Regions from separate parts of the Streptomyces sp. NPDC051180 genome, predicted to be linked through region 1. Evidence: riboswitches for the same ligand, from Rfam matches in the RefSeq annotation. Region 1 holds a riboswitch; each other region holds the start of a gene.
What was found. A riboswitch is a leader RNA that binds a small molecule or an ion and turns the genes downstream of it on or off. The one in region 1 is predicted to bind cobalamin.
Positions count from the first base shown of each region.

Region 2: another riboswitch for cobalamin. It lies ahead of AB0424_RS01795 (energy-coupling factor ABC transporter permease); the one in region 1 lies ahead of AB0424_RS03765 (cobalamin biosynthesis protein).
Region 3: another riboswitch for cobalamin. It lies ahead of cobN (cobaltochelatase subunit CobN); the one in region 1 lies ahead of AB0424_RS03765 (cobalamin biosynthesis protein).
Region 4: another riboswitch for cobalamin. It lies ahead of AB0424_RS20635 (ribonucleoside-diphosphate reductase subunit alpha); the one in region 1 lies ahead of AB0424_RS03765 (cobalamin biosynthesis protein).

Region 1 is NZ_JBFBBC010000002.1:63,350-70,260, forward strand. It holds gene AB0424_RS03745 (hypothetical protein) at 1-8, opposite strand, end outside; gene AB0424_RS03750 (hypothetical protein) at 222-1,349, opposite strand; gene AB0424_RS03755 (inorganic phosphate transporter) at 1,737-3,005, shown strand; gene AB0424_RS03760 (hypothetical protein) at 3,018-3,239, shown strand; cobalamin riboswitch at 3,361-3,493, shown strand; gene AB0424_RS03765 (cobalamin biosynthesis protein) at 3,528-4,502, shown strand; gene AB0424_RS03770 (cobyric acid synthase) at 4,499-6,007, shown strand; gene AB0424_RS03775 (putative cobaltochelatase) at 6,063-6,911, shown strand, end outside.
Region 2 is NZ_JBFBBC010000001.1:400,983-407,893, forward strand. It holds gene AB0424_RS01775 (NADPH-dependent 2,4-dienoyl-CoA reductase) at 27-2,042, opposite strand; gene AB0424_RS01780 (ATP-binding cassette domain-containing protein) at 2,158-3,027, opposite strand; gene cbiQ (cobalt ECF transporter T component CbiQ) at 3,024-3,773, opposite strand; gene AB0424_RS01790 (energy-coupling factor ABC transporter substrate-binding protein) at 3,780-4,196, opposite strand; gene AB0424_RS01795 (energy-coupling factor ABC transporter permease) at 4,202-4,900, opposite strand; cobalamin riboswitch at 4,929-5,164, opposite strand; gene AB0424_RS01800 (PTS fructose transporter subunit IIA) at 5,215-5,607, opposite strand; gene dhaL (dihydroxyacetone kinase subunit DhaL) at 5,634-6,332, opposite strand; gene dhaK (dihydroxyacetone kinase subunit DhaK) at 6,364-6,911, opposite strand, start outside.
Region 3 is NZ_JBFBBC010000003.1:114,524-121,434, forward strand. It holds gene abc-f (ribosomal protection-like ABC-F family protein) at 1-524, shown strand, start outside; gene cobN (cobaltochelatase subunit CobN) at 599-4,228, opposite strand; cobalamin riboswitch at 4,266-4,417, opposite strand; gene AB0424_RS07250 (cobalamin biosynthesis protein CobG) at 4,498-5,748, shown strand; gene AB0424_RS07255 (precorrin-8X methylmutase) at 5,745-6,398, shown strand; gene AB0424_RS07260 (precorrin-2 C(20)-methyltransferase) at 6,395-6,911, shown strand, end outside.
Region 4 is NZ_JBFBBC010000011.1:76,063-82,973, forward strand. It holds gene def (peptide deformylase) at 1-137, shown strand, start outside; gene AB0424_RS20625 (DUF2809 domain-containing protein) at 113-526, opposite strand; gene AB0424_RS20630 (ribonucleotide-diphosphate reductase subunit beta) at 617-1,633, opposite strand; gene AB0424_RS20635 (ribonucleoside-diphosphate reductase subunit alpha) at 1,633-4,011, opposite strand; cobalamin riboswitch at 4,144-4,284, opposite strand; gene AB0424_RS20640 (GNAT family N-acetyltransferase) at 4,323-4,823, opposite strand; gene mctP (monocarboxylate uptake permease MctP) at 4,911-6,536, opposite strand; gene AB0424_RS20650 (DUF3311 domain-containing protein) at 6,533-6,787, opposite strand.

The DNA of each region.
Region 1 (6,911 bases):
GTCGTCACGGCCCGTCGGGCGGTGGCCAGGGCCCGCGGGCGGACGAGTCGGAGTCTGGAGTTGCGCGCCAATGGTTCATCGGGCTTTCGAGACGTCACGGGGGCAGTCTTCCCGCTGACGGCCCGAAAGCCCAATCGGAATCCGCTGCCCCGTCACAACTGCCGCCGGAACGCCTCTCCGGGGCGGCACCGCCGCGGCCTCCCGGGCTTCCCCGGGACGGGTCAGAAGAGCGGGGTGAGGAAGCGGCGCAGGGACTCCTCGTAGCCGACCGGGTCGGCGTTCCACATCGCCGCGTGCGGCGCCTGCCGGACGGTCCGCAGGCTGACCAGGTCGGGGCGGCGGGCGGCGAGCTCCACCGACGGGCCCCAGGGGGCGATCGTGTCGTCGGGGCCGTGGACGAGGAGGACCGGGACCCGCAGGGCGTCCGGCGAGGCGGCGGCCCCGACGCGGTCGCCGTGCGCGCCGGTCCTGCCCTGGGCGGCGCGGACGGCGAGCGGGAGCAGCGGGCCGGGGACGTGGCGGGCCGCGGCGAGGTTGCGCAGGGTGGCCTCCCAGTCGAGGACCGGGGAGTCGAGGACGAGGCCGGCGATGCGGTCGCGGACCCCGGACTCGGCGGCGGCCCGCAGGGCCATCGAGGCGCCGGTCCCCCAGCCGTGCAGGACGACCTGGGAGGCGCCGCGGCGGACGGCGTAGCGGATGGCGGCGTCGACGTCGCGCCACTCGGAGTCGCCGAGGTGGGCGAGGCCGTCCGGGGAGGGCGGCGCGCCCTCGTCGCCGCGGTAGGCGGGGACCAGGACCGGGATCTTGCGGCGGTGGAAGAAGGGGACGACGTTCAGCGGGTGCTCGCGGGTGGTGCCGAGGCCGTGCAGGGCGATCACCCAGGTGCTGCGCGGGCCGTGCACGATCCAGGCGGGCAGGGGGCCGAGTTCGCCGGGGATCTCGACGTCCTCGTGGGCCAGGCCGAGGGCGGTGGTCGGGGTGCCCCGGTGCAGCTGGGGGGTGAGGCGGACGCGGCTGCCGGGGCCGGGGGTGCCGAGCTCGACGCGTTCCAGACGCCGGACGACGGTGTCGGCGGTGTGCGGGACGCGGTCGAGGACGGGGCCGACGACGGCGTGCAGGCCGGGGGCCTCGATGCCGTACGTGCCGGGGCGCAGCGAGGCGAGGCTGCGGGTCAGGGTGATCCGGTCCGGGCCCGTGGCGTGCACGGTCAGGCGTGGATCCCCGGGGAGGGGTCGTCCGGACGGCGCCTTGAGGGCGACGTCGCTGGCGTACCGGCCGGCCGCGACCGCGGCCGCGCCGGCACCGATCAGAGTGGTGACGGCCACTGCCGTCGCTGTAGCCGGGCGCACGCTCTCCAGTGTCGGCAGGGTGCGGGCGGGGTGCCACCGGACGGAGCCGGGCGGGGGGGCCGACGGCGGCGGCGTGCGCTCCTCCGGACGCCACCCAGGGGAGTGACATGGGTCTCCCCGGCGGGGTCCCCCGGTCGGATGGTTCCGTCCGGGGAGCGGAACGGGGCGGTCGCGGAGGAACCCGGGCAGGTCATACGTGCCCGGGGAGGGACCGGATTACCCGGGGTTGCGGGGTGACCGCATCGTGGACAGCCGACCCTCTGGGAGGACAAGCGGAATCTCTTGACACCGGATAGGGACACCACGCCGCCCGCCCCAGTTCATCTTCCGTTCACCCAGGTTGCTTACGTTCGTCGAGCCACTGACGTCAAACGATTGCCTGGGTAAATGGAACACATCACGCTGCTGCTCGCCATTGTGGTCGTGACAGCTCTCGTGTTCGATTTCACGAACGGTTTCCACGACACCGCCAACGCGATGGCCACGACCATCTCGACCGGTGCTCTCAAGCCCAAGACGGCGGTGGCCATGTCCGCCGTGCTGAACCTCGTCGGAGCGTTCCTGTCCGTGGAGGTCGCCAAGACGATCTCCGGCGGGATCATCAACGAAGAGGGCATTCGTACAGAAGTGATCTTCGCGGCGCTCGTGGGCGCCATCCTGTGGAACCTGCTGACCTGGCTCCTGGGCCTGCCGTCCAGCTCCTCCCACGCTCTCTTCGGCGGACTCATCGGCGCCGCGGTCATGTCGGCCGGCTGGTCCGCCGTGAACGCCCCGACCATCGTCACCAAGGTCCTGATCCCGGCCATCGCGGCGCCGATCGTCGCCGGCCTCGCCGCGATGCTGGCCACCCGGCTGACGTTCAAGATCGGCGCCAAGACCGACGAGAAGCACACCGCCAAGGGCTACCGCGTCGGCCAGATCGCCTCCGCCGGTCTCGTCTCCCTCGCCCACGGCACCAACGACGCCCAGAAGACGATGGGCATCATCACCCTCGCCCTGGTCACGCAGGGCGTCGTCAGCCCCGGCTCGAACCCCCCGCTGTGGGTCGTCGTCTCCGCCGGTGTCGCCATCGCGCTCGGCACCTACCTCGGCGGCTGGCGCATCATCCGCACCATGGGCAAGGGCCTCACCGACCTCAAGCCGCAGCAGGGCTTCGCCGCCCAGACCAGCGCCGCCACGGTCATCCTGGCCTCCTCGCACCTCGGCTTCTCCCTCTCCACCACCCAGTCCTGCTCGGGTGCCGTGATGGGTGCCGGCCTCGGCCGCAAGGGCGGCGTCGTCCGCTGGTCGACCGCGACCCGGATGTTCGTCGCCTGGGGCCTGACCCTGCCCGCCGCGGGTCTGGTCGGCGCCGGCGCCGAGTTCCTGACCAAGCAGGGCACCTGGGGCATCGCCGCCGTCGCGGTCCTGCTGGTCTCCGGTTCGGCCGTCATCTGGGCGCTCTCCCGCCGCAAGCCGGTCGACCAGCACAACGTCACCGCCGACGACCTCGACGCCCCCGAGCCCGCGGGTGTGGTGACCACGGCGATCGCCGCCGTCACCCCGCCGCCGGCCGGCTCCGTCGCCGCGGTCGCGGACGCGGACCTCAAGACCACCATCCCCGCGCCGGCTCCCACGGACCCGGCCGCTCCCCCCGCCCCCGCGGCAGCGGTGTAAGGAACCAACGACATGAAGATCGACTGGGCAGCCCTCGGCTCCGTCTTCGGAGTCAGCCTCGTGGCGACCGTCGCCCTGGTGGGCCTCTTCACCCTCGGCGTCATCGGCCTCTCCAAGCAGGAGCAGGCCGCCGCCCAGGGCGGTTCCGCCGCCCTGGCCCGCACCGGCGCGTACGCCTGCTTCGCCCTGTGCCTGGCGGCCGTGGCGTACGGCATCTACCTGATCGTCGCCTGACGGTCCCCGGTACCTCGGCCGGGCGGTCCGCACCTTCGGGTGCGGACCGCCCGGCCCTCGTGTTTGTGGTGCTCCGCACAGTGACGCGACGCAGGTCAACGGTGAGTTGACGGCTGTTCTCGGGCCGTGGTGGACTGCCGAGGCCATTACGGCGGCAGCAGAGGAAGTCCGGTGCGAATCCGGCGCGGTCCCGCCACTGTGACCGGATCCCCAGGGTCCGGGAGTCAGGAACTCTCGCCGCCGGTCACGTCGATCCAGGGCGCGGACCCTGAGTGAGGACATTGCGCCATGCCCGGCCGCAGCCGCAGCCTTTCCAGAGCCACCCGTGTCTTCGCGTACGGAGCGACCCTCGGCCTCGCCGTCGACCGGCTGGTCGGCGACCCCCGCCGCGGACATCCCGTCGCCGCGTTCGGCCGGGCGGCCGCCGCCGTCGAGGAGCGTCTCCACCACGACCACCGGGGCTGGGGCGCCCTGCACACCGCCGTCTGCGCCGGCGCCACGGCCGCGGCCGGCGCCCTCGCCGCCCGCGCGGTCAAGGACAGCCGCGCCGCCTCCGTCGCCCTGACCGCCGCCGCCGTGTGGGCCGTGGTCGGCGGGACGACCCTGGGCCGGGAGGCCCGCGCGATCGGCGGGGCGCTGGAGGCCGGGGACCTGGAGGTGGCCCGGGAGCGGCTGCCCCACCTCTGCGGGCGCGACCCGCAGGCCCTGGACGGCCCCGCGATGGCCCGCGCGGTCGTGGAGTCCGTCGCCGAGAACACCTCCGACGCCGTGGTCGGCGCCCTCTTCTGGGGCGCCGTCGCGGGCGTGCCGGGGCTCGTGGGCTTCCGGGCCGTCAACACCCTCGACGCGATGGTCGGCCACAAGTCCCCCCGCCACCGCCGGTTCGGCTGGGCCTCGGCGCGGCTGGACGACGTGGCCGGCTGGCCCGGGGCCCGGCTGACCGCCGTCCTCGCCACCGTCGCGGGCGGCGACCCGCGCGGAGCCGCACGGGTCTGGCGCGCGGACGCGGCACGGCACCCCAGCCCGAACGCGGGCCCCGTCGAGTCCGCCTTCGCGGGCGCCCTCGGCGTGCGGCTCGGCGGGACCCTCGCGTACGGCGGGCGGGTCGAGCACCGGCCCGTGCTCAACGGGGAGGGGCGGCCCGTGGAGGTCGCCGACATCGAGCGGGCGGTCCGGCTGTCCCGCCGGGTCACCGGACTGACCCTGGCCGCCTGCGTGGGCGGCCGGCTGATCGTGAGCGCGCTGAAGCGGAGGAACGCATGAGGGGTGGCGGACTGCTCGTCGCCGGGACCACGTCCGACGCCGGCAAGAGCGTGGTGACGGCCGGAATCTGCCGCTGGCTGGTCCGCCAGGGCCTGAAGGTGGCGCCGTTCAAGGGACAGAACATGTCCCTCAACTCCTTCGTCACCCGCGAGGGCGCCGAGATCGGGCGGGCCCAGGCCATGCAGGCCCAGGCCGCCCGCGTCGAGCCGACCGCGCTGATGAACCCGGTGCTGCTCAAGCCCGGCAGCGACCGTTCCAGCCAGGTCGTCCTGATGGGAAAGCCGGTCGGCGAACTGAGCGCCCGCGGCTACCACGGGGGACGGCAGAAGGAACTCCTCGAACCCGTCCTGGCGTGCCTGGAGGAACTCCGGGGCATGTACGACGCCGTGATCTGCGAGGGGGCGGGCAGTCCGGCCGAGATCAACCTGCGGCGCACGGACATCGTGAACATGGGCATCGCGCGGGCCGCGCGGCTGCCCGTCGTGGTGGTCGGGGACATCGACCGGGGCGGGGTCTTCGCCCAGTTCTTCGGGACGACGGCGCTGCTGGGCCGCGAGGACCAGGCCCTCGTCGCCGGCTACCTGGTGAACAAGTTCCGGGGCGACGTCACCCTGCTCGAACCCGGCCTCGACATGCTCCACGGGCTGACCGGGCGGCGGACCTTCGGCGTCCTGCCGTACGCGCACGGGCTGGGCATCGACGAGGAGGACGGCCTGCGCGTCTCGCTGCGCGGCACCGTCCGGGAGTCCGTCGTCGCGCCGCCGGTCGGCGCCGACGTGCTGCGGGTCGCCGTCTGCGCCGTACCGCTGATGTCGAACTTCACGGACGTCGACGCCCTGGCCGCCGAGCCGGGCGTCGTCGTCCGGTTCGTGGACCGGCCGGAGGAACTGGTCGACGCCGACCTGGTCGTCGTCCCCGGCACCCGCGGGACCGTCAAGGCCCTGGCCTGGCTCCGGGAGCGCGGGCTCGCCGGCGAACTGGCCCGCCGCGCGGCCGAGGGCCGCCCGGTGCTCGGTGTCTGCGGCGGCTTCCAGGTCCTCGGCGAGCACATCGACGACGAGGTCGAGTCCCGGGCCGGAGCCGTCGAGGGCCTCGGGCTGCTGCCCGTGCGCGTCCGGTTCGCCCGCGAGAAGACCCTCGCCCGACCGGTCGGCGAGGCCCTCGGCGAGCGCGTCGAGGGGTACGAGATCCACCACGGGGTCGCGACCGTGGAGGGCGGGGAGCCCTTCCTGGACGGTTGCCGGGTCGGCGCCGTGTGGGGCACCCACTGGCACGGCTCCCTGGAGAGCGACGGCTTCCGCAGGGCGTTCCTGCGGGAGGTCGCGGCGGCGGCGGGACGGCGGTTCGTCCCGGCGCCCGACACGTCCTTCGGCGCCCTGCGCGAGGAGCAGCTGGACCGGCTCGGCGACCTGATCGAGGAACACGCGGACACCGACGCGCTGCTGCGGCTGATCGAGCGGGGTGCGCCGTCGGGGCTGCCGTTCGTCCCGCCGGGTGCGCCGTGACGGGGGCCGGCCCCGTGGGGCACGAGCCGACCGAATTCGAGGAGAGGACCACCCGATGAGCACCCGCTATCCGTTCACCGCCGTCGTCGGCATGGACGACCTGCGGCTCGCGCTGCTGTTGAACGCCGTCAGCCCGGCCGTCGGCGGGGTCCTCGTGCGGGGCGAGAAGGGCACCGCGAAGTCCACCGCCGTCCGCGCCCTCGCCGAACTGCTGCCGGAGGTCCCGGTCGTCGCCGGGTGCCGGTTCAGCTGCGACCCGGGCGCGCCCGACCCCGGCTGCCCGGACGGGCCGCACGAGGTCCTGGGGGCCGAGGCGCGGCCGGCCCGGATGGTCGAGCTGCCCGTCGGCGCCTCGGAGGACCGGCTCGTCGGCGCGCTCGACATCGAGAAGGCGCTCGCGGACGGGGTGAAGGCGTTCGAGCCGGGGCTCCTCGCCGACGCCCACCGGGGCATCCTCTACGTCGACGAGGTGAACCTCCTCCACGACCACCTGATCGACCTGCTCCTCGACGCGGCCGCGATGGGCTCCTCGTACGTCGAGCGCGAGGGCGTCTCGGTGCGGCACGCCGCACGCTTCCTGCTGGTCGGGACGATGAACCCGGAGGAGGGCGAACTGCGGCCCCAGCTGCTCGACCGCTTCGGGCTGACCGTCGAGGTCGCCGCCTCGCGGGTGCCCGAGCAGCGGGTGGAGGTCGTGCGGCGCCGGCTCTCCTTCGAGGACGACCCGGCCGCCTTCGCCGGGCGCTGGGCGGCCGAGGAGGCCGAGCTGCGCGGACGGATCGCCGCCGCGCGGGAGTTGCTGCCGCGGGTGGCCCTCGGGGACGCCGTGCTGCTCCAGATCGCCGCGACCTGCGCCGCGTTCGAGGTGGACGGCATGCGCGCCGACATCGTGATGGCCCGCACG
Region 2 (6,911 bases), on a different contig from region 1:
CGGCCACGGCGATCAGGGGGCCGTCGTCACAGGGTGGCGGCGAGCCGGGTGCCCTGGTCGATGGCGCGCTTCGCGTCCAGCTCGGCGGCCACGTCCGCGCCGCCGATGAGGTGCGGCGTGCGGCCGGCGGCCACCAGCTCCTCGTACAGGTCGCGGCGGGGCTCCTGGCCGGAGCAGAGCACGACCGTGTCGACGGGCAGGAGCTGCTGCTCGCCGTCGATCGTCAGGTGCAGGCCCTCGTCGTCGATGCGGTCGTAGGAGACGCCCGCGACCATGGTGACGCCGCGGTGCTTGAGCTCGGTGCGGTGGATCCATCCCGTCGTCTTGCCGAGGCCCGCGCCGACCTTGGAGCTCTTGCGCTGGAGCAGGTGGACCCGGCGCGGCGGCGCGTTGCGCTCGGGGGCGCGCAGTCCGCCGCGGTTCTCGTAGGAGGTGTCGACGCCCCACTGCCGGAAGTACGTCTCGGGGTCCTGGCTCGCGCCCTCGCCGCCGTCCGTGAGGAACTCCGCCACGTCGAAGCCGATGCCTCCCGCGCCGATGATCGCCACGCGCTCGCCGACGTGCGCGCCGTCGCGCAGCACGTCGAGGTAGCTGACCACGCTCGGGTGGTCGACGCCGGGGATGCCGGGCGTGCGGGGCGAGACGCCGGTGGCGACGACGACCTCGTCGAAGCCGTCCAGGTCGCCGGCGGCGACGGGGGTGCCGAGCCGCACCTCGACCCCGCGCTCGTCGAGCTGGACGCGGAAGTACCGCAGGGTCTCGTCGAACTCCTCCTTGCCCGGCACCCGCCTGGCGACGTTCAGCTGGCCGCCGATCTCGGCAGCGGCGTCGAAGAGCGTGACGGCGTGGCCGCGCTCGGCGGCGGACACGGCGCACGCGAGGCCGGCCGGGCCGGCGCCGACGACGGCGATCCGCTTGGCGAGGCGGGTGGGGGAGAGGACGAGCTCGGTCTCGTGGCAGGCGCGCGGGTTGACCAGGCAGGACGTGATCTTCAGGTTGAAGGTGTGGTCCAGGCACGCCTGGTTGCAGCCGATGCAGGTGTTGATGGTGTCGGCGCGGTCGGCAGCGGCCTTGGCGACGAAGGCGGGGTCGGCCAGGAACGGCCGGGCCAGCGAGACGAGGTCGGCGCGGCCGTCGGCGAGGATCTCCTCGGCGACCTCGGGCGTGTTGATCCGGTTGCTGGTGACGAGCGGCACGGACACCGCGCCCATCAGCTTCTTCGTCACCCAGGTGTACGCGCCGCGCGGCACGGAGGTGGCGATGGTCGGGATGCGGGCCTCGTGCCAGCCGATGCCGGTGTTGATGATGGTCGCGCCCGCGGCCTCGATCTCCTTGGCGAGCCGGACGACCTCCTCCAGGGTGGAGCCGCCGGGCACGAGGTCCAGCATGGACAGGCGGTAGACGAGGATGAACTCCGCGCCGACCCGCTCGCGGATCCGGCGGACGATCTCCAGCGGGAAGCGGACGCGGTTCTCGTAGGAACCGCCCCAGCGGTCGGTGCGCTGGTTGGTCGCGGCCGCGATGAACTCGTTGACGAGGTAGCCCTCGGAGCCCATGACCTCGACGCCGTCGTAGCCGGCCTCCTTGGCGAGCTCGGCGCAGCGGGCGTAGTCCTCCACGGTCTGCTCGACCTCGGCGTCGGTCAGCTCGTTCGGCACGAAGGGGCTGATCGGCGCCTTGATCGCACTGGGGCCGACCAGGCCGGGGTGGTAGGCGTACCGGCCGAAGTGCAGGATCTGCATCGCGATCCGGCCTCCCTCGGCGTGCACGGCGTCGGTGATCAGCCGGTGCTCGGCGACCTCCTCGTCCGTGGTCAGCTTGGCGCCGCCGTCCCACGGCCGGCCGGCCTCGTTGGGTGCGATGCCGCCGGTGACGATCAGGCCGGCGCCGCCGCGCGCCCGCTCGGCGTAGAACGCGGCCATGCGCTCGAAGCCGTGCTCGGTCTCCTCCAGGCCGACGTGCATCGACCCCATGATCACCCGGTTGGGCAGGGTCGTGAACCCCAGGTCGAGCGGGCTCAGCAGGTGCGGGTACGGGGTCATCGGGGCGCCTCCTCGCGCAGGATCGTCGCCCTCAGTTCTAGGGGACCCGTCCGCCTTATGCAACTAGTTGCAGAAGAATCGGGGAGTGATGTCTACTACTCGGTAACCTCAAGGATCACAGGCTCCCCGCACCCGCCCACGCGTCCAGGTCCTCGGGCGTGCGGGGCTCCGGCGCGTCCGGGTCGAGCAGACCGCGGGCCCGGAGCAGCCGCGCCACCGCGGTGGCCCAGGGGCGGCGGAGCCGGGCGTCGGCGAGGAGCTCGTCGTCCGCGAGGAGGTCGGCGACCGGTCCGGTCCGCAGCCCCGCGGGGGAGAGGACGGCGGCCTCGTCGGCCCAGCGCAGGGCGAGGTCCACGTCGTGGGTCGCCATGACCACGGTCGTGCCGCCCTCGCGCAGCCGCCCCAGGGCGTCGAGCAGCCGCTCCTGGCCGTGGGGGTCGAGGCCGGCCGTCGGCTCGTCCATGATCAGGACCCGCGGCCGCATCGCCACGGCGCCCGCGATCGCGGCCCGCTTGCGCTGCCCGTACGAGAGCAGGTGCGTCGGCCGGTCCTCGAGGGCCACGATGTCCAGCGCCTCCAGGGCCTCGCGCACCCGCAGCCGCACCTCGTCCTCCGGCAGCCCCAGGTTCGTCGGCCCGAAGGACACGTCCTGGCCCACGGAGGCGGCGAAGAGCTGGTCGTCCGGGTCCTGCACGACCAGCTGCACGGTGGTCCGCAGCCGGGTCAGCCCGCGGCGGTCGTACGCCACCGGCGCCCCGTCCAGGAGCAGCGCGCCCCTCCCGCACTTCAGGCCGCCGCTCAGCAGGCGCAGCAGCGTCGTCTTGCCGCTGCCGTTGCGGCCCAGGAGCGCGATCGCCCGTCCCTCCGCCACCGCGAAGTCCACGTCCTCCAGGACCGGGGGCCCGTCCTCGTAGGCGAATCCCGCCCTCACCAGCTCCACGACGGGAGCCGGGCCCTGAGGCGTCGTCGGGTGCGGAGGCGTCACGGAAGGAACCTTTCGAGTACGAGGGTGAGGGCGACGAGGCCCCCGAGCAGCAGAGCCGTCGCCGCGAGGAACCGGCGGGAGACGGCGCACGCGGGCACCAGCACCCGGAGCGTCCCGTCGTACCCCCGGCCGGCGAGCCCCGACTGCAGGCGCTGCGCCCGGTCGAAGGCCCTGACGAAAGTGGTCGCGCCGAGGCCCGCCAGCGAACGCCAGGTCGCGGCCCGGCTGGTGTGCCCCAGCCGGGCCGCCTGCGCCTGCCGGATCCTGGCCAGCGAGTCGAGCAGCAGGAAGATGATCCGGTACATCACCAGGGCCACGTCCACCACCGGCGCCGGCACCCCCGCCCGGACCAGCCGGGGGAGGACGTCGGACACCGGCGTCGTGAACGCGAACAGCAGCACCCCGAGCGAGGCCGACGAAGTACGCAGCAGCAGCTCGACCGCGTGCGCCGGGCCGTCCGGCGCGAGCGCCACCGGCCCCCGGGCCCCGCCCACCTCGAAGAGCAGCGGAACCGCGCCCGTGACACAGAAGCCGAGCGGCACGCGGAACGCCCGCCACAGCTGACGGCCCGCCACGCCGGCCGGACCGAGCAGCACCCCGAGCGTGGCCGCCGCCACGAGCACGGCGCCCGGCCACGGCGGCAGACACACCGCGCACAACGTCAGACCGAAGCCGAGCAGCGCCTTCTCGGCGGGATGGCGGGCACGCCAGCGGCTGCCGTGCGCCGCCGCGTCGATGGGCAGCATCGGCGGCTACGCGTCCCGGCCGGGGACGGGGGCGTCGGCTCCGGCGGCACCGTCCTTGCCCGTGTCGCCCGCGGAGCGCTTCTCGGCGGCCCGCTGCTCGCCGTCGCCCGCGGCCGACGCGGCCCGCGCAGCGCCCTGGCGACGGCCGCGACGCAGACCGAAGTAGTACGCCAGGACGCCGGCGCCCAGTGCGGCCTGGAGGGCGAACAGGGCAGACTCGATCTCCCCGGAAGGAGGTTCGTACAGGGGGCTGAACCAGGGCTCGTAGTCCGGGTGGAGCTCGGTGATCGCGGTCTCCGCCTCGGCGTCGGCCCCGGTGAAGGGCTCCTCCTTGTGGTCGCCGAGGCCCAGCACGAGCGGCAGCACCGCGAGCGCCGCGACGGCGAGGAGCAGAAGGGCGTTGATCCTGGTGTTCCGGCTGATCCTGCTCATCGTGCGGCCGCCTCCTCGTGGCGCTCGGCGGACCGCGGGGCGAGGACGCCGAGACGGGTCAGCTCGCCCTTGCTCGACTGGGTCAGCAACCGCATCACGAGCACGGTCAGCAGGCCCTCGCTCACCGCCAGCGGGATCTGCGTCACGGCGAAGATGCCGCCGAACTTGGCCAGCGCCCCCGCGATGCCGCTGCCCGGGTCGGGGAAGGCCAGCGCCAGCTGCACACTGGTCACGCAGTACGTCGAGAGGTCGGCGACGAACGCGCCGAAGAAGACGGCGACCATCAGCGGCGCACCGAACCGGCGCACCAGCCGGTAGGTCCCGTACCCCGCCCAGGGCCCGACGATCGCCATCGAGAACGCGTTGGCGCCGAGCGTGGTGAGGCCGCCGTGGGCGAGCAGCAGGGCCTGGAAGAGCAGGGTGATCGTCCCCAGGACCGCCATGATCGGCGGCCGGAACAGGATCGCGCCCAGGCCCGTGCCGGTCGGGTGGGAACAACTGCCCGTCACCGAAGGCAGCTTGAGCGCCGACAGGACGAACGTGAAGGCGCCGGAAGCGCCGAGCAGCAGGGTGGACTCGGGGTTCGCGCGCACCTCGCGGGTCAGGGAGCGCACCCCGTGGACGACGAACGGGGCGGCCGCGACGCCCCAGGCGGCGGCGTGCGCAGGGGGAAGGTACCCCTCGGCTATATGCATGGTCGGAAGACCCTCTCCAGCACCTCGTGGATGGACAACGCACCCTGGCCGGTCTCCTGGCTGACGGTCATGCCGTCCGACTCCGCCTTCCCACACCGCGGCGGTCTCCCGTCGCGGTCCAGTGGCTTCCCCGAGGGTGTTCCCCGCGGAGGTGGAGCCGGACCTCCCGATCACAGTGGCGAGGGCCGCACCGGTACTGCACCGGTTTCCCGTACACCAAGGCCCTGCGACATTAGTGCGTTGACCAGGTACATCACAACACGGTCGCCACCCGGTGCGGCCTCTCCGTCACTCCGCGCACCCGCCGCCGGAGGTCACTCCTTGCGGTAGGAGTACGCCTCCGAGGCCGCTGCCGCCACCGCGTCGAGGTCCCCGCCGGCGCTCGCCGTCACCAGCGCCGCCACCGCTCCCTCGACGAACGGCGCGTCCACCAGACGGGATTCCTCCGGGAGTTCGTCGCCCTCGGCGAGCAGCGCCTTCACGGTGAGCACGGCGCTCCCCAGATCGACCAGGAGCGCCACCCCCGCCCCGCGGTCCACGGCCTGCGCCGCCGCCGAGATCAGCTCCGCGCTCGTCCCCAGCCCGCCGTCCGGCAGGCCGCCCGCCGCAGCCAGCGGCGCGAGGTCCCCGCCGCCCGCGAGCCCCGCGGCCAGCTCGGCGACGGCCGCCGCGACCGCCGAGCTGTGCGAGACGAGCACGATACCCACGGGCGCGGCCCCGCCCCCCGCCGGGCTCACGACGCCTCCCCGGCGCCGTGCCCCTCCCCGACGCCCCGGTCCGCGGCGCTCGCGTTCCCGGACGCCGGGTTCCCGGCCGACAGGCCCTCGGCCGCCGCCGTCTCGGCGAGCGCGGCGAACAGCAGGGCCGACGACGTCGCCCCCGGATCCTGGTGCCCCGTCGAGCGTTCGCCGAGGTAGCTGGCCCGGCCCTTGCGCGCCCGCAGGGGTACGGTCGCCAGCGCGCCCTCGTCCGCGGCGGCGCGGGCCGCCGCGAACGAGGTCCGCAGGCCCTCCACCGCCGGAGTCAGCGCGTCCAGCATGGTCTTGTCGCCCACCTGGGCACCGCCCAACCGGGACACGGCGGCCACCCCGGAGTCCAGCGCCTCCGCCAGCCGCTCCCGGGTGACCCCCTCGTCCTCGCCCAGGGTCTTCCCGGCGCTCCGCAGCAGGGTTCCGTACAGCGGGCCCGACGCGCCGCCGACCGTGGAGATCAGCTGTCGCCCGGCGGCGGTGAGCACCGCGCCGGGCGTCGCCGGCGGCTCCTTCGCCAACAGGTCCGTGACCGCGGCGAAGCCGCGCCTGAGATTGGCGCCGTGGTCGGCGTCCCCGATCGCCGAGTCCAGCTCGGTGAGCCGGTCCGCCTCCCGGTCGACGGCCCCGGCGACCGCGTCCAGCCAGCGCACCAGGAACGCGGCGCCGAAGGTCTCCGTCATGCCCGCTCCCTCGTCCGTACCCACCGCCGCCTCACCGGCCCCAGCGCAGCGCGGCCGTCTCGACCGGCGCGTCCCACAGGCGGAGCAGCTCCTCGTCCACCTCGCACAGGGTCACCGAGCAGCCGGCCATGTCGAGGGAGGTCACGTAGTTCCCCACCAGCGTCCGCGCCACCGGCACGCCCCGCTCGGTGAGCACCCGCTGCACCTCCGCGTTGAAGCCGTACAGCTCCAGGAGCGGTGTCCCGCCCATCCCGTTGACCAGCGCGATCACCGGGCCGTCGGGGTTGAGGTCCTGGACGACCGCGTCCACGGCGAAGTCCGCGATCTCCCGCGAGGTCATCATCGCCCGCCGCTCCCGGCCCGGCTCGCCGTGGATGCCGACGCCCAACTCCAGTTCTCCGGCCGGGAGATCGAAGGTCGGTCTGCCCTTGGCGGGAGTGGTGCAGGCGCTCAGCGCCACGCCGAAGGACCGCGACCGCGCGTTGACCCGGCGTGCGATCGACTCCACCCGCTCCAGCGGGGCGCCCTCCTCGGCCGCCGCGCCCGCCATCTTCTCGACGAACAGCGTGGCCCCGGTCC
Region 3 (6,911 bases), on a different contig from region 1:
GGCGGCTCCGGCTGGACGCCCTCCGCCTCGACGCGGGCGAACGGCTGCTGGTCACGGGCCCGAACGGCGCCGGGAAGACCACCCTCCTGAAGGTCCTGGCGGGCGAACTCGTCCCGGACGCGGGCACGGTGCGGACACCGGCCCGCGTCGGGACGCTCCGCCAGGAGACGGCCCCGCCCACCGACCCCCGTACGGTGAGCGTGGCCTTCGGAGAAGACCGCGCGGACGAACTGCTCGCCCTCGGGCTCTTCTCCGCCCGGGACCTGACGACCCCCGTCCGGTGCCTGTCGACCGGACAGCGGCGGAAGCTGGAGCTGGCCCGTCTGGTGACGTCACCGGCCGACCTGCTCCTCCTCGACGAGCCGACCAACCACCTCGCACCGGCTCTGGTGGAGGAGATCGAGGCCGCGCTCGCGGAGTACCGGGGCACGCTGGTCGTGGTCAGTCACGACCGGCGGCTGAGGCGGGGCTTCCGGGGCCGCCGCCTCGAACTGGCCCCGGCCCCGGGCCTCGTGAGGACCTGAGGTCCCTCGGGCCCGGATCGGCCCCGGGTCCGGATCGGCCCCGGGTCCGGGCCCGATCCGGGCCCCGGCCCGTCCTAGTCCTCGTCCTCGTCCGAGCCCTCCAGGTCGCCCTCGGTCTCCAGGTACACCTGGCGCAGGGCGGCCAGGGTCTCCGGGTCGGGCTTCTCCCACATGCCGCGGGACTCGGCCTCCAGGAGCCGCTCGGCGATGCCGTGCAGGGCCCAGGGGTTGGCCTCCTTCAGGAACGCCTGGTTCGCCGGGTCGAGGACGTACTCCTGCGTGAGCTTGTCGTACATCCAGTCGGCGACCACGCCCGTCGTGGCGTCGTACCCGAAGAGGTAGTCGACGGTGGCCGCCAGCTCGAAGGCGCCCTTGTAGCCGTGGCGGCGCATGGCCTCGATCCAGCGCGGGTTGACCACGCGGGCACGGAAGACCCGGGAGGTCTCCTCGACGAGGGTGCGGGTGCGGACGGTCTCGGGGCGGGTCGAGTCGCCGATGTACGCCTCGGGGGCCGTGCCCTTGAGCGCGCGGACGGTCGCGACCATGCCGCCGTGGTACTGGAAGTAGTCGTCGGAGTCGGCGATGTCGTGCTCGCGGGTGTCCGTGTTCTTCGCGGCGACCGCGATCCGCTTGTACGCCGTCTCCATCTCGGCCCGGGCCGGGCGGCCTTCGAGCCCGCGGCCGTAGGCGTACCCGCCCCACACCGTGTACACCTCGGCGAGGTCGGCGTCGGTGCGCCAGTCGCGCGAGTCGATCAGCTGGAGGATGCCCGCGCCGTACGTCCCGGGGCGGGAGCCGAAGATGCGGGTCGTGGCGCGCCGCTCGTCGCCGTGCTCGGCGAGGTCGGCCTGCGCGTGCGCCCGGACATAGTTGTCCTCGGCCGACTCGCCCTCCAGGCCGGCGACGAGCCGTACGGCGTCGTCGAGAAGGCCGATGACGTGCGGGAACGCGTCACGGAAGAAGCCGGAGATGCGCAGGGTGACGTCGACGCGCGGGCGGCCCAGCTCGGCGAGCGGGATCGGCTCCAGGCCGTTGACGCGGCGGGACGCCTCGTCCCACAGGGGACGGACGCCGAGCAGGGCGAGGGCCTCGGCGACGTCGTCGCCCGCGGTCCGCATCGCGCTGGTGCCCCACAGGGAGAGGCCCACCGAGGTCGGCCACGCGCCGTTGTCGGTGCGGTAGCGCTCCAGGAGGGAGTCGGCGAGCGCCTGGCCGGTCTCCCAGGCGAGCCGGGACGGCACGGCCTTGGGGTCGACCGAGTAGAAGTTCCGGCCGGTCGGCAGGACGTTGACCAGGCCGCGCAGCGGGGAGCCGGACGGCCCGGCCGGGACGAAGCCGCCGTTCAGGGCGTGCACGGCGTGCGTCAGCTCGTCGGTGGTGGCGGCGAGGCGCGGCACGACCTGCTCGCAGGCGAAGCGCAGGACGGACCGGACCTCCGGGCCGTACGCGGCGCCGACCGTCTCCACGGCGTCCGTCGACCAGTCGGCGGCCTCCATCGCCTCGACCAGCTCGCGGGCCTTGGCCTCCGCCTCGTCGGCGGTGGTGCGGGTGGCGGCCGACTCGTCGAGGCCCAGGGCCTCGCGCAGGCCGGGCAGCGCCTGCGTGCCGCCCCAGATCTGGCGGGCGCGCAGGATGGAGAGGACCAGGTTGACCCGGGCCTCGCCGGCCGGGGCGCCGCCGAGGACGTGCAGGCCGTCGCGGATCTGGGCGTCCTTGACCTCGCACAGCCAGCCGTCGACGTGCAGCAGGAAGTCGTCGAAGCCGTCGTCCTCCGGGCGCTCCTGGAGGCCGAGGTCGTGGTCGAGCTTGGCGGCCTGGATCAGCGTCCAGATCTGGGCGCGGATCGCGGGCAGCTTCGCCGGGTCCATGGAGGAGATCTGCGCGTACTCGTCGAGCAGCTGCTCCAGGCGCGCGATGTCGCCGTACGAGTCGGCGCGGGCCATCGGCGGCACCAGGTGGTCCACGAGCGTGGCGTGGACGCGGCGCTTGGCCTGGGTGCCCTCGCCCGGGTCGTTGACGAGGAAGGGGTAGACGAGCGGCAGGTCGCCGAGGGCGGCGTCGGGGCCGCAGGCGGCGGACAGTCCGGCGTTCTTGCCGGGCAGCCACTCCAGGTTGCCGTGCTTGCCGAGGTGGACCATGGCGTCGGCGCCGAAGCCGCCGTCCTCGGCGCGGGCGGCGATCCAGCGGTAGGCGGCCAGGTAGTGGTGGGACGGCGGGAGATCGGGGTCGTGGTAGATCGCGATCGGGTTCTCGCCGAAGCCGCGCGGCGGCTGGATGAGGACCAGCAGGTTCCCGCGGCGCAGCGCGGCGAGGACGATGTCGCCCTCGGGGTTGCGGGAGCGGTCGAGGAACATCTCGCCGGGCGCCGGGCCCCAGTGCTCCTCGACGTGGGTGCGCAGCTCCTCGGGCAGGGTCGCGTACCAGCGCTTGTAGTCGGCGGCGGGGATGCGGACCGGGTTGCGCGCGAGCTGCTCCTCGGTGAGCCAGTCCTGGTCGTGGCCGCCGGCCTCGATCAGGGCGTAGATCAGCTCGTCGCCGTCGCCGGAGACCACGCCGGGGAGGTCCTCCTCCGGTCCGAAGTCGTAGCCCTCCTCGCGCAGCCGGCGGAGCAGGGCGACGGCGGAGGCGGGGGTGTCGAGGCCGACCGCGTTGCCGATGCGGGAGTGCTTGGTGGGGTACGCGGAGAGGACGAGCGCCAGCTTCTTCTCCGCGTTCGGGATGTGGCGGAGCCGGGCGTGCCGGATCGCGATCCCGGCGACGCGGGCCGCGCGCTCGGCGTCGGCGACGTAGGCGGGCAGGCCGTCCTCGTCGATCTCCTTGAAGGAGAACGGGACGGTGATGAGCCGGCCGTCGAACTCGGGCACGGCGACCTGGCTGGCGGCGTCCAGCGGGGAGAGGCCCTCGTCGTTCTCCTCCCACGCGGACCGCGAGCCGGTGAGGCACAGCGCCTGGAGGATCGGCACGTCGAGCGCGGCGAGCGCGCCCGCGTCCCACGCCTCCTCGTCGCCGCCGGCCTGGGCCTCGGCGGGCTTGGTGCCGCCGGCGGCGAGGACGGTGGTGACGATGGCGTCGGCGGTGCGCAGGGTGTCGACGAGTTCGGCCTCGGGGGCGCGCAGGGACGCGACGTACAGCGGCAGCGCGCGGGCGCCGGCGTCCTCGATCGCGTCGCAGAGGGCGCCGACGAAGGCGGTGTTGCCGCTCATGTGGTGGGCGCGGTAGTAGAGCACGGCGACGGTCGGGCCGTCGGTGCGGCGCGGGGTGCGGTCCAGCGGGCCCCAGGTGGGGGCGGCGGCCGGGGCCTCGAAGCCGTGGCCGGTGAGCAGGACCGTGTCGGAGAGGAAGCGGGCCAGCTGCTCCAGGTTGGCGGGGCCGCCGTGCGCCAGGTAGGCGTGGGCCTCGGTGGCGACGCCGACGGGGACGGTGGACGTCTCCATCAGCTGGGCGTCGGGGGCCTGTTCGCCGCTGAGGACGACGAGCGGCTTTCCGGTGGCGCGGATCGCGTCGAGCCCCTCCTGCCAGGAGCGGAGCCCGCCGAGGAGGCGGACGACGACGAGTTCGGCGTCGTCGAGGAGGCCGGGCAGGTCGGCGAGGGGAAGGCGGGCGGGGTTGGCGAAGCGGTACTCCACCGGGCCGCCTGCGGTCCCGGCGTTCGCCGCGCGGGCACTGAGCAGGTCGGTGTCGGAGTGCGACAGCAGCAGAAGCATGGCGTGCGCAGGCCCTTCCTCGGGGTTGTCCGCGCCCCGGGTGGTCGTGTGGATGGCGGGAGTTCCTGACTCACTCGTTCCGGGTCGTGCCGAGGCGCGGCCGGTACGGGCTCACAGTGGCGGGACCGCGCCGGATTCTCACCGGGCTTCCTCCCCGGGGTCCTGGGACCCCATGCCGTCTGCATAGTAGATCGTGCCGTCGGGGGGCCGGGGAGTCGGCAGGATCACACCCGGTGGTCGGTCGGTTTCCCGTGGGTATGCTCGCCGCCATGCCGCCCACCCCACCCCCGACGCCCGAACGGGGCGAACCTCGCATACGGGACCGTGGCGACGCCTGCCCCGGGGCGCTGCGCCTGCACGCGGCCGACGACGGTCGGCTGGCCCGACTCCGGCTCCCCGCAGGTCGTTTGACGCTCCGTCAGGCACAGGTCCTGGCCGACGCGGCGGAGGCCCTCGGCGACGGGCGGATCAGCGTCACCTCGCGCGGCAACGCGGAGCTGCGCGGCCTTCCGGAGGGGTGCGGGGCCCGGCTGGCGGAGCTGCTCGCCGCGGCGGACCTGCTGCCCTCCCCCACCCACGAACGCGTCCGCAACATCATCGCCTCGCCCACCGCCGGCCTCGGCGGACTCGGCCACGCCGACGTGCAGTTGTGGGCCCGAGGGCTGGACGCCGCCCTCTGCGCGGAGCCCCGGGCCGCGTCCCTTTCGGGACGGTTCCTGTTCGTCCTCGACGACGGCCGCGGCGAGGTCGCCGGCCTCGGCGGCGATGTGAGCTTGGTCGCAGAGCCGGACGGGACCGCCCTGCTGCGGCTCGGCCCGGCGGCCTTCCGGATCGACGCCGCCGACGCGGTCCCGGCCGCCCTCGTCGCCGCCCTCGCCTTCCTGGACGCCGCCGACGCGGCCGGCACCGGGGCCTGGCGGCCGCGGGAGCTGCCCGACGGCCACGTCCCGGAGTGGGCCGGGGCCCTGGCCCGCGCCGGAGTCGACGCGGAGCCCGTCCCCGTACCGCCGCCGCTCACCGTCTCCCCGCCGCCCGCCCCCGGGGCGCTCCCCGGCGGGCTGCACGTCCTCGCGCCGCTCGGCCGGCTGACCGCCGCCCAGCTCCGGGCCCTGGCGCCCGCCGCCGAACTCCGCCTCACCCCCTGGCGCGGGGTGGTCGTCGTGGACCCGGCGGACCCGGACGTCCCGACACCCGGGACCGCCGCGGAGCGGCTGCGGGAGCTGGAGCGCCAGGGGTTCGTCACCCGGCCCGGGGCGCCGGGGGCGGGGGTCACCGCCTGCACGGGTCGGCCCGGCTGCGCCAAGTCCCTCGCCGACGTCCGGGCGGACGCGCTCGCCGCGCCGGCGGGGCCGCTGCCCGTGCACTTCTCCGGGTGCGCACGCCGCTGCGGGCACCCGCACGGCGACTGGGTCGAGGTCCTCGCCACCGGCGAGGACGGCTATCTGGTGGACGGACTCCCCACCCCCCGCACCTCCCTGACCGAGGCGGTCGCCACCGCCCGCACGAACCCGACGAGATGAGCGAGAGCACCAGGATGTTCGACTACGAGAAGGACGGGGCGGAGATCTACCGCCGGTCCTTTGCCACGATCCGCGCCGAGGCGGATCTGGCGGGCCTGCCCGCCGACGTCGCCCAGGTGGCGGTCCGGATGATCCACGCCTGCGGCATGACCGACCTCGTACGCGATATCGCCTACTCGCCGCAGGTCGTCTCCCGCGCCCGCGAGGCGCTCCGGGCCGGCGCGCCGATCCTCTGCGACGCCCAGATGGTCGCCAGCGGGGTCACCCGCAAGCGGCTGCCCGCCGACAACGAGGTGATCTGCGCGCTCTCCGACCCGGCCGTGCCCGCGCTCGCCGCCGAACTCGGCACCACGCGCTCCGCCGCCGCCCTCGAACTGTGGCGGGACCGCCTCGAAGGCTCCGTCGTCGCCATCGGCAACGCGCCCACCGCCCTCTTCCACCTCCTGGAGATGGTCGCGAAGGGCGCCGGGAGGCCCGCCGCCGTCCTCGGCATACCCGTCGGCTTCATCGGCGCCGCCGAGTCCAAGGACGCGCTCGCGGACCAGGACCTCGGCCTCGACTACCTCGTCGTCCGCGGCCGGCGCGGCGGCAGCGCCATGACGGCCGCCGCGATCAACGCGATCGCCCACGAAGCGGAGATCCAGGCATGACCACCGTGACCGGAAAGCTGTACGGCGTCGGCCTCGGCCCCGGCGACCCGGACCTGATGACCGTCGCCGCGGTGAAGGCCATCGCCGCCGCCGACGTCGTCGCGTACCACTCGGCCCGCCACGGCCGCTCCATCGCCCGCTCGATCGCCGCGGAGCACCTCCGCGAGGGGCAGATCGAGGAGCGCCTGATGTACCCGCTCACGGTGGAGACCACCGACCACCCGGGCGGCTACCGGGGCGCCCTGAACGACTTCTACGAGGAGGCGGCGGCCCGCCTCGCCGCCCACCTCGACGCCGGCCGCACCGTCGCCGTCCTCGCCGAGGGCGACCCGCTGTTCTACGGCTCGTACCAGCACATGCACAAGCGGCTGGCCGACCGCTACGACACCACCGTCATCCCCGGCGTCACCTCGGTGAGCGCCGCCGCAGCCCGGCTCGGGGAGCCGCTGTGCGAGGCGGAGGAGGTCCTCACGATCATCCCCGGCACCCTGCCGGAGGACGAGCTGACGGCCC
Region 4 (6,911 bases), on a different contig from region 1:
CCCGCTGCCTCCAGCACGAGACGGACCACCTGTACGGCTACCTGTACATCGACCGCCTCTCCAAGCGCGACCGCAAGGACGCCCTGCGCCAGATGGAAGAGGGCACCCCGCGCTACGACACGGTCCCCAACGCCTGACGGCGCCCGTCGCTCCTCGCGCACACGGCGCGGTGGCCGGCCCAGCCGACCGCCGCGCCGATCGCGTACCAGAACAGGTCCGGCGCGTTGAACGTCGTACCGAACACCAGCCGCGCCATCGTGCTGCGCAGGGCCAGCTCGGCCGGTACGCCCGTCAGCTGGAACAGCTCCATCCCCCAGCTGAACCCCAGGGCGACCCCCGCCGAGACCGCCGGCCGCACCCGGGGCGCGACCAGCACGACCAGGGCCGCGACCAGCACCGTGTAGAGCGCGTCCCCCGCGTACTTGGCGAGGTCCCCGGACCCGGTCGCCCTGATCCCCAGCCCCGCCCCGACGGTCGCCAGGGCGGCGCCCCCGGCCAGGACACGCACCCGCACGAGATCGCCCATGCCGGGCACCCTATGCGCTCCCGCGCCGGACGCGACGCGAAACGGGAAGGGCCCCGCACTCGCCGAGTGCGGGGCCCTTCCTCGTCCGGCCTAGAAGTCCTCGTCCAGGTCCACCGAGCCCTCGACCGCCACCTGGTAGGCGGACGGACGGCGCTCGAAGAAGTTGGTGAGCTCCTGGACGCCCTGGAGCTCCATGAACGCGAACGGGTTCTCCGAGCCATACACCGGGGCGAAGCCGAGGCGCTGGAGGCGCTGGTCGGCGACGCACTGGAGGTACTCGCGCATCGACTCGGTGTTCATGCCGGGCAGGCCGTCGCCGCACAGGTCGCGGCCGAACTGGAGCTCGGCCTCGACGGCCTCCCGCAGCATGTCGGTGACCTGCCCGCGGAGCTCGTCGTCGAAGAGCTCCGGCTCCTCCTTGCGGACGGTGTCCACGACCTCGAAGGCGAAGTTCATGTGCATCGTCTCGTCGCGGAACACCCAGTTGGTGCCGGTCGCCAGGCCGTGCAGCAGACCGCGCGACCGGAACCAGTACACGTACGCGAAGGCGCCGTAGAAGAACAGGCCCTCGATGCACGCCGCGAAGCAGATCAGGTTCAGCAGGAAGCGGCGGCGGTCGGCGGCCGTCTCCAGGCGCTCGATCTTCTCGACCGAGTCCATCCACCGGAAGCAGAACTGCGCCTTCTCACGGATGGAGGGGATCTCCTCGACCGCGTCGAACGCGGCGGCGCGGTCGTCCGGGTCGGGCAGGTAGGTGTCGAGCAGCGTCAGGTAGAACTGGACGTGCACGGCCTCCTCGAACAGCTGGCGCGACAGGTACAGGCGCGCCTCCGGGGAGTTGATGTGCTTGTAGAGCGTCAGCACCAGGTTGTTCGAGACGATCGAGTCGCCCGTCGCGAAGAACGCGACCAGACGGCCGATCATGTGCTGCTCGGCCGGCGTCAGCTTGGCGAGGTCGGCGACGTCGGAGTGCAGGTCGACCTCCTCCACCGTCCAGGTGTTCTTGATCGCGTCCCGGTACCGCTCGTAGAAGTCCGGGTAGCGCATCGGGCGGAGGGTCAGCTCGAAGCCCGGGTCCAGGAGGTTCTTCTGTTCGGTGGAGCTCATTACTGGCACGCCTCGCAGGACTCGGGGTTTTCCAGGGAGCAGGCGAGGGCGTCCGCGTCGGAGGCCGCCTGCTGGACGGGGATGGGGGCAGCGGCCGTCGTCGACGCCTGCGCGGCGCGGGCGATCCGGGTCGCCGGGCGGGAGCGCAGGTAGTACGTCGTCTTCAGACCCTGCTTCCAGGCGTACGCGTACATCGACGACAGCTTGCCGATCGTCGGCGTCTCCATGAACAGGTTCAGCGACTGCGACTGGTCCAGGAAGGGGGTGCGGGCCGCGGCCATGTCGATCAGGCCGCGCTGCGGGATCTCCCAGGCCGTGCGGTACAGCTCGCGGACCTCGGCGGGGATCCAGGTGAAGCCGGCCACCGAGCCGCTGGAGTCGCGCAGCGCGTCCCGGGTCTGCGCGTCCCACACGCCGAGGCTCTTCAGCTCGTCGACGAGGTAGGAGTTGACCTGGAGGAACTCGCCCGACAGCGTCTCGCGCTTGAAGAGGTTGGAGACCTGGGGCTCGATGCACTCGTAGACACCGGCGATCGAGGCGATCGTCGCGGTCGGCGCGATCGCCAGCAGCAGGCTGTTGCGCAGGCCCACGGCGGCGATCCGCTCGCGCAGCGCGGCCCAGCGCTCCGGCCAGTTCAGCTCGACGTCGTAGTGGTCCGGGTGCAGCACGCCGCGGGCGGCACGCGTCTGCTCCCAGGCGGGGACCGGGCCGCTGCGCTCGGCGAGGTCGGCGGACGCCTCGTACGCCGCGAGCATGATCCGCTCGGCGATACGGGTGGACAGCGCGCGCGCCTCGGCCGAGTCGAACGGCAGCTTCAGCTGGAAGAAGACGTCCTGGAGGCCCATCGCGCCCAGGCCGACCGGACGCCAGCGGGCGTTGGAACGCCCGGCCTGCTCGGTCGGGTAGAAGTTGATGTCGACGACCCGGTCGAGGAAGGTGACGGCCGTGCGGACGGTCGCGTCCAGCCGCTCCCAGTCGATGTCCCCGCCGGTCACGAAGGACCCGAGGTTGACCGAGCCGAGGTTGCAGACGGCCGTCTCGCCGTCGTCGGTGACCTCGATGATCTCGGTGCAGAGGTTCGAGGAGTGGACGACGGTGCCCGGCTCGGCCGTCTGGTTGGCGGTCCGGTTCGACGCGTCCTTGAAGGTCATCCAGCCGTTGCCGGTCTGCGCCAGGGTCCGCATCATCCGGCCGTACAGGTCGCGGGCCGGCATCGTCTTGCGGGCCAGGCCCTTGGCCTCGGCGGCGCGGTAGGCCGCGTCGAACTCGTCGCCCCACAGGTCGACCAGCTCGGGGACGTCCGCCGGGGAGAACAGCGACCACTCGCCGTCCGCGTTGACCCGGCGCATGAACTCGTCGGGGATCCAGTGCGCCAGGTTCAGGTTGTGCGTACGGCGCTGGTCCTCGCCCGTGTTGTCGCGGAGCTCCAGGAACTCCTCGATGTCCGCGTGCCAGGTCTCCAGGTAGACGGCGGCGGCGCCCTTGCGGCGGCCGCCCTGGTTCACCGCGGCGACGGAGGCGTCGAGGGTCTTCAGGAACGGCACGATGCCGTTGGAGTGGCCGTTGGTGCCGCGGATCAGCGAACCGCGGGCGCGGATGCGGGAGTAGGAGAGCCCGATGCCGCCGGCGTGCTTCGAGAGGCGCGCGACCTGGTGGTAGCGGTCGTAGATGGAGTCCAGCTCGTCCTGCGGGGAGTCCAGCAGGTAGCAGGAGGACATCTGCGGGTGGCGGGTGCCGGAGTTGAAGAGCGTGGGGGAGGACGGCAGGTAGTCCAGGCGGCTCATCAGCCCGTACAGCGCGGCGACCTCGTCGAGCGCGCGGACGCTGTCGTCCTCGGCCAGGCCGCAGGCGACGCGGAGCATGAAGTGCTGCGGGGTCTCGATCACCTGACGGGTGATCGGGTGGCGCAGCAGGTAGCGCGAGTAGAGGGTGCGCAGACCGAAGTAGCCGAAGCGGTCGTCGCCGGCCGCGTCGATGGTCGCGTCGAGCCGCTCGGCGTGCCGCGTGACGAACTCCGCGGTGCGGTCGGCGATCAGGCCCTCGCGGTGGCCGACGGCGACGGAGGAGGAGAAGGTGACCGAGCCCTGGCCGGCGGCCTCGTCGGCGATGGTGATCGTCAGGAGCCGGGCGGCGAGCCGGGAGTACGCCGGGTCCTCGGCGATCAGGCCCGCGGCCGCCTCGGTGGCCAGCTCGCGCAGCTCCGCCTCGTCCGACGCGGCGCTGCGGCCGCGGAGCGCGGCGGCGGCGACCTTGCCGGGGTCGGTGTCGGGGAGATCGGCGGTGAGGTCGGTCAGGGTCCGCAGCAGTACGGTCCCGGGGCCGTCGCTCTCGACCGCGGAAGCCTCGGCCGAAGCCGGATCGGCGGGCGCGATGGTCACGTGGGGGCTCTCCCTCGCTCGGCCGGGGCCGCGACGGGGGAAGGCGGGCAGGGGGACGTCCTGGGTCGTCGGACGCGCCGTGTCCACCGGCCCACTCCGCGAGGCCCGGAAGTCAGTGGCACCCGGAACGGAAGGACCGGGCGCGCCGTCGGCAGGTCCTCGGACTCACTCCGTACGAATCCGCACGAAGCACACCGTTGCGGGACAGTTCCGGATTCGCGCCGGATTCCCCTGCGTCGACAGCGAGGACGAGCATACATGTGGGGGGCGCCGCTCTTGGCACCCCCCACATGTTGTGTCGTCGCCTCGGCTCACCACTCCAGGGCGTAGGTGCGCAGAGAGTGACCGGGGATCGGCTCCCAGTCCCGTTCCGGGGTGCGGACGAAGCCCAGACGCTCGTAGATCCGGTGCGCGGCGGCCATCGAGACGTCCGTGGAGAGCACGAGACGCGCACACCCCGGGAGCTCCCGCGCCCGCTCGACGCAGGCCCGCACGAGGGCCTCTCCGACACCCCGGCCGCGCGCCTCCGGCGAGACCACCAGCATGCGGAACTCGGCCTCGCCCTCGACCGCGATGTCGGCCCAGGGGGTGGCGCCCCGGACGAAGGTCACCCCGCCGAGCATCCGCCCCTCGCCGTCCTCGGCGACGAGCACCTCGCTCTCGCGCGCCCGCCGCGCGGTGTCCCGCAGCACGTGCAGGTACGAGTCCTCGGCCCCGTACTTCAGCAGCCCGTCGTTCAGATAGGTGCCCGCGGTGAGCTCGCCGAGCTCCTCGTGCTCCTCGGGCCGTACCGCCCTGATCGTGAAGTCCATGGGGACAGTCTCCCCCCGCGGGCCACGCGAGGGGCCCGGGACCTCCTGGCGAGGTCCCGGGCCCTGTGCGGACGGATGTTCGTCGGGTCAGTGCGTCGTGGAGCCGAGCTTCGGCAGCTCCTTCTCCACGCCCGGGTCGCCGGCGTCGGCGGTGTAGTCCGACGGCGAGGTCTCGTCGACGCCCTCGGGGGCCTTGACGGCCTTGAGGACGAAGGTGAGGAAGACGGTGACGACGACGTTGAGCACGAAGGCGGTGAGGCCGATGTAGCCGATCTCCCCGATGCCGGGGATCTCGGCGGAGGAGCCGCCGAAGTGCTTCTGGGTCGGGCTGGCGACGCCGTACGCGGCGAAGGTGCCGTAGACCATGCCGACGGCCCAGCCGGCCAGGAGGGCCCAGCGGTGGAACCAGCGGGTGAACAGGCCGCCGACGAGCGCGGGGAAGGTCTGCAGGATCCAGATGCCGCCGAGCAGCTGGAAGTTGATCGCGACCGTCTTGTCCATGGTGAGGACGAAGACCAGCGCGCCGACCTTCACCAGGAGCGAGACCAGCTTGGAGACCTTGGTCTCCTGGGCCGGGGTGGCGTCCGGTTTGATGAAGTCCTTGTAGATGTTGCGGGTGAAGAGGTTGGCCGCGGCGATCGACATGATCGCGGCCGGGACGAGCGCGCCGATGCCGATGGCGGCGAACGCGACGCCCGCGAACCAGTCCGGGAACATGGTCTCGAAGAGCTGCGGGATGGCGAGCTGGCCGTTCTTGACCTGGATCCCGGCGGCGATCGCCATGAAGCCGAGGAGCGCGAGCAGGCCCAGCATCAGGGAGTACAGCGGGAGGATCGTGGTGTTGCGGCGGATGACCTCGCGGCTCCGGGACGACAGGGTCGCCGTGATGGAGTGCGGGTACATGAAGAGCGCGAGCGCCGAGCCGAGGGCGAGCGTCGCGTACGTCCACTGGCCCGCGTCGCCGGGGACGAGCGTGCCGCGCGGCTTGCCGGTCGCCGGGTTCGTCTGCGCGTACGCCTCGCCGGCCTTGGCGAAGATCTCGTCGAAGCCGCCCAGCTTGATCGGGATGTAGATGATCGCCACCGCGATGACGATGTAGATCAGCGTGTCCTTGACGAAGGCGATGAGCGCGGGGGCGCGCAGGCCGGAGGAGTACGTGTACGCCGCGAGGACGCCGAAGGCGAGCAGCAGCGGCAGGTCCTTGACGAACCAGTGGGTGTTCTCGCCGCCGCCGACGCCCATCACGTCCAGGACGGCCTGGATGCCGACGAGCTGGAGCGCGATGTACGGCATGGTGGCGAGGATGCCGGTGACCGCGACCGCCAGCGACAGGCCCTTGGACCCGAAGCGTCCGCGGACGAAGTCGGAGGTGGTCACGTACCCGTGCTTGTGCGAGACCGACCACAGGCGGGGCAGGAAGGTGAAGATCAGCGGGTACACCAGGATCGTGTACGGCACGGCGAAGAAGCCGGCCGCGCCCGCCGCGTAGATGGCCGCCGGGACGGCGACGAAGGTGTACGCGGTGTAGAGGTCGCCGCCCAGCAGGAACCAGGTCACCCAGGTGCCGAACGATCTGCCGCCCAGGCCCCATTCGTCGAGGCTCTGCTCGTCCGCGGCCTTGCGCCAGCGCGCGGCCAGGAAGCCCATGACCGTGACGGCCACGAAGAAGAAGACGAAGACGCCGAGCGCCACGCCGTTCACGCCGTCCTTCATCGCGCGTCACCTCCCTTGCGGGCACGCTGGTCCAGCTGCCACAGCTTGTACGCGACCATGGTGAGCGCGGTGGAGATCAGCACCCAGAGCATCTGGTACCAGTAGAAGAACGGAATTCCGGCGAAGAGAGGTTCGGTCTTCGCATAGGAACTCACCCAGAGCATCGCCACGAACGGGGCGAAGAGGCAGAGCCCGATCACCACCCTCAAGGGGGTGATGGCCGGTTGTTTCCCTTGTGTCGCTTCTGACATGGCGATTCGTCCCCTCGCTGATCACCTCGGTAATGCTGGGGAAATCTAGGGGACGCGTTCGCCGCAGGGAACCCCCGTCCGCATAACGGAGTCGATTCTTCGGGAATTCGTCACAACCGGCTGC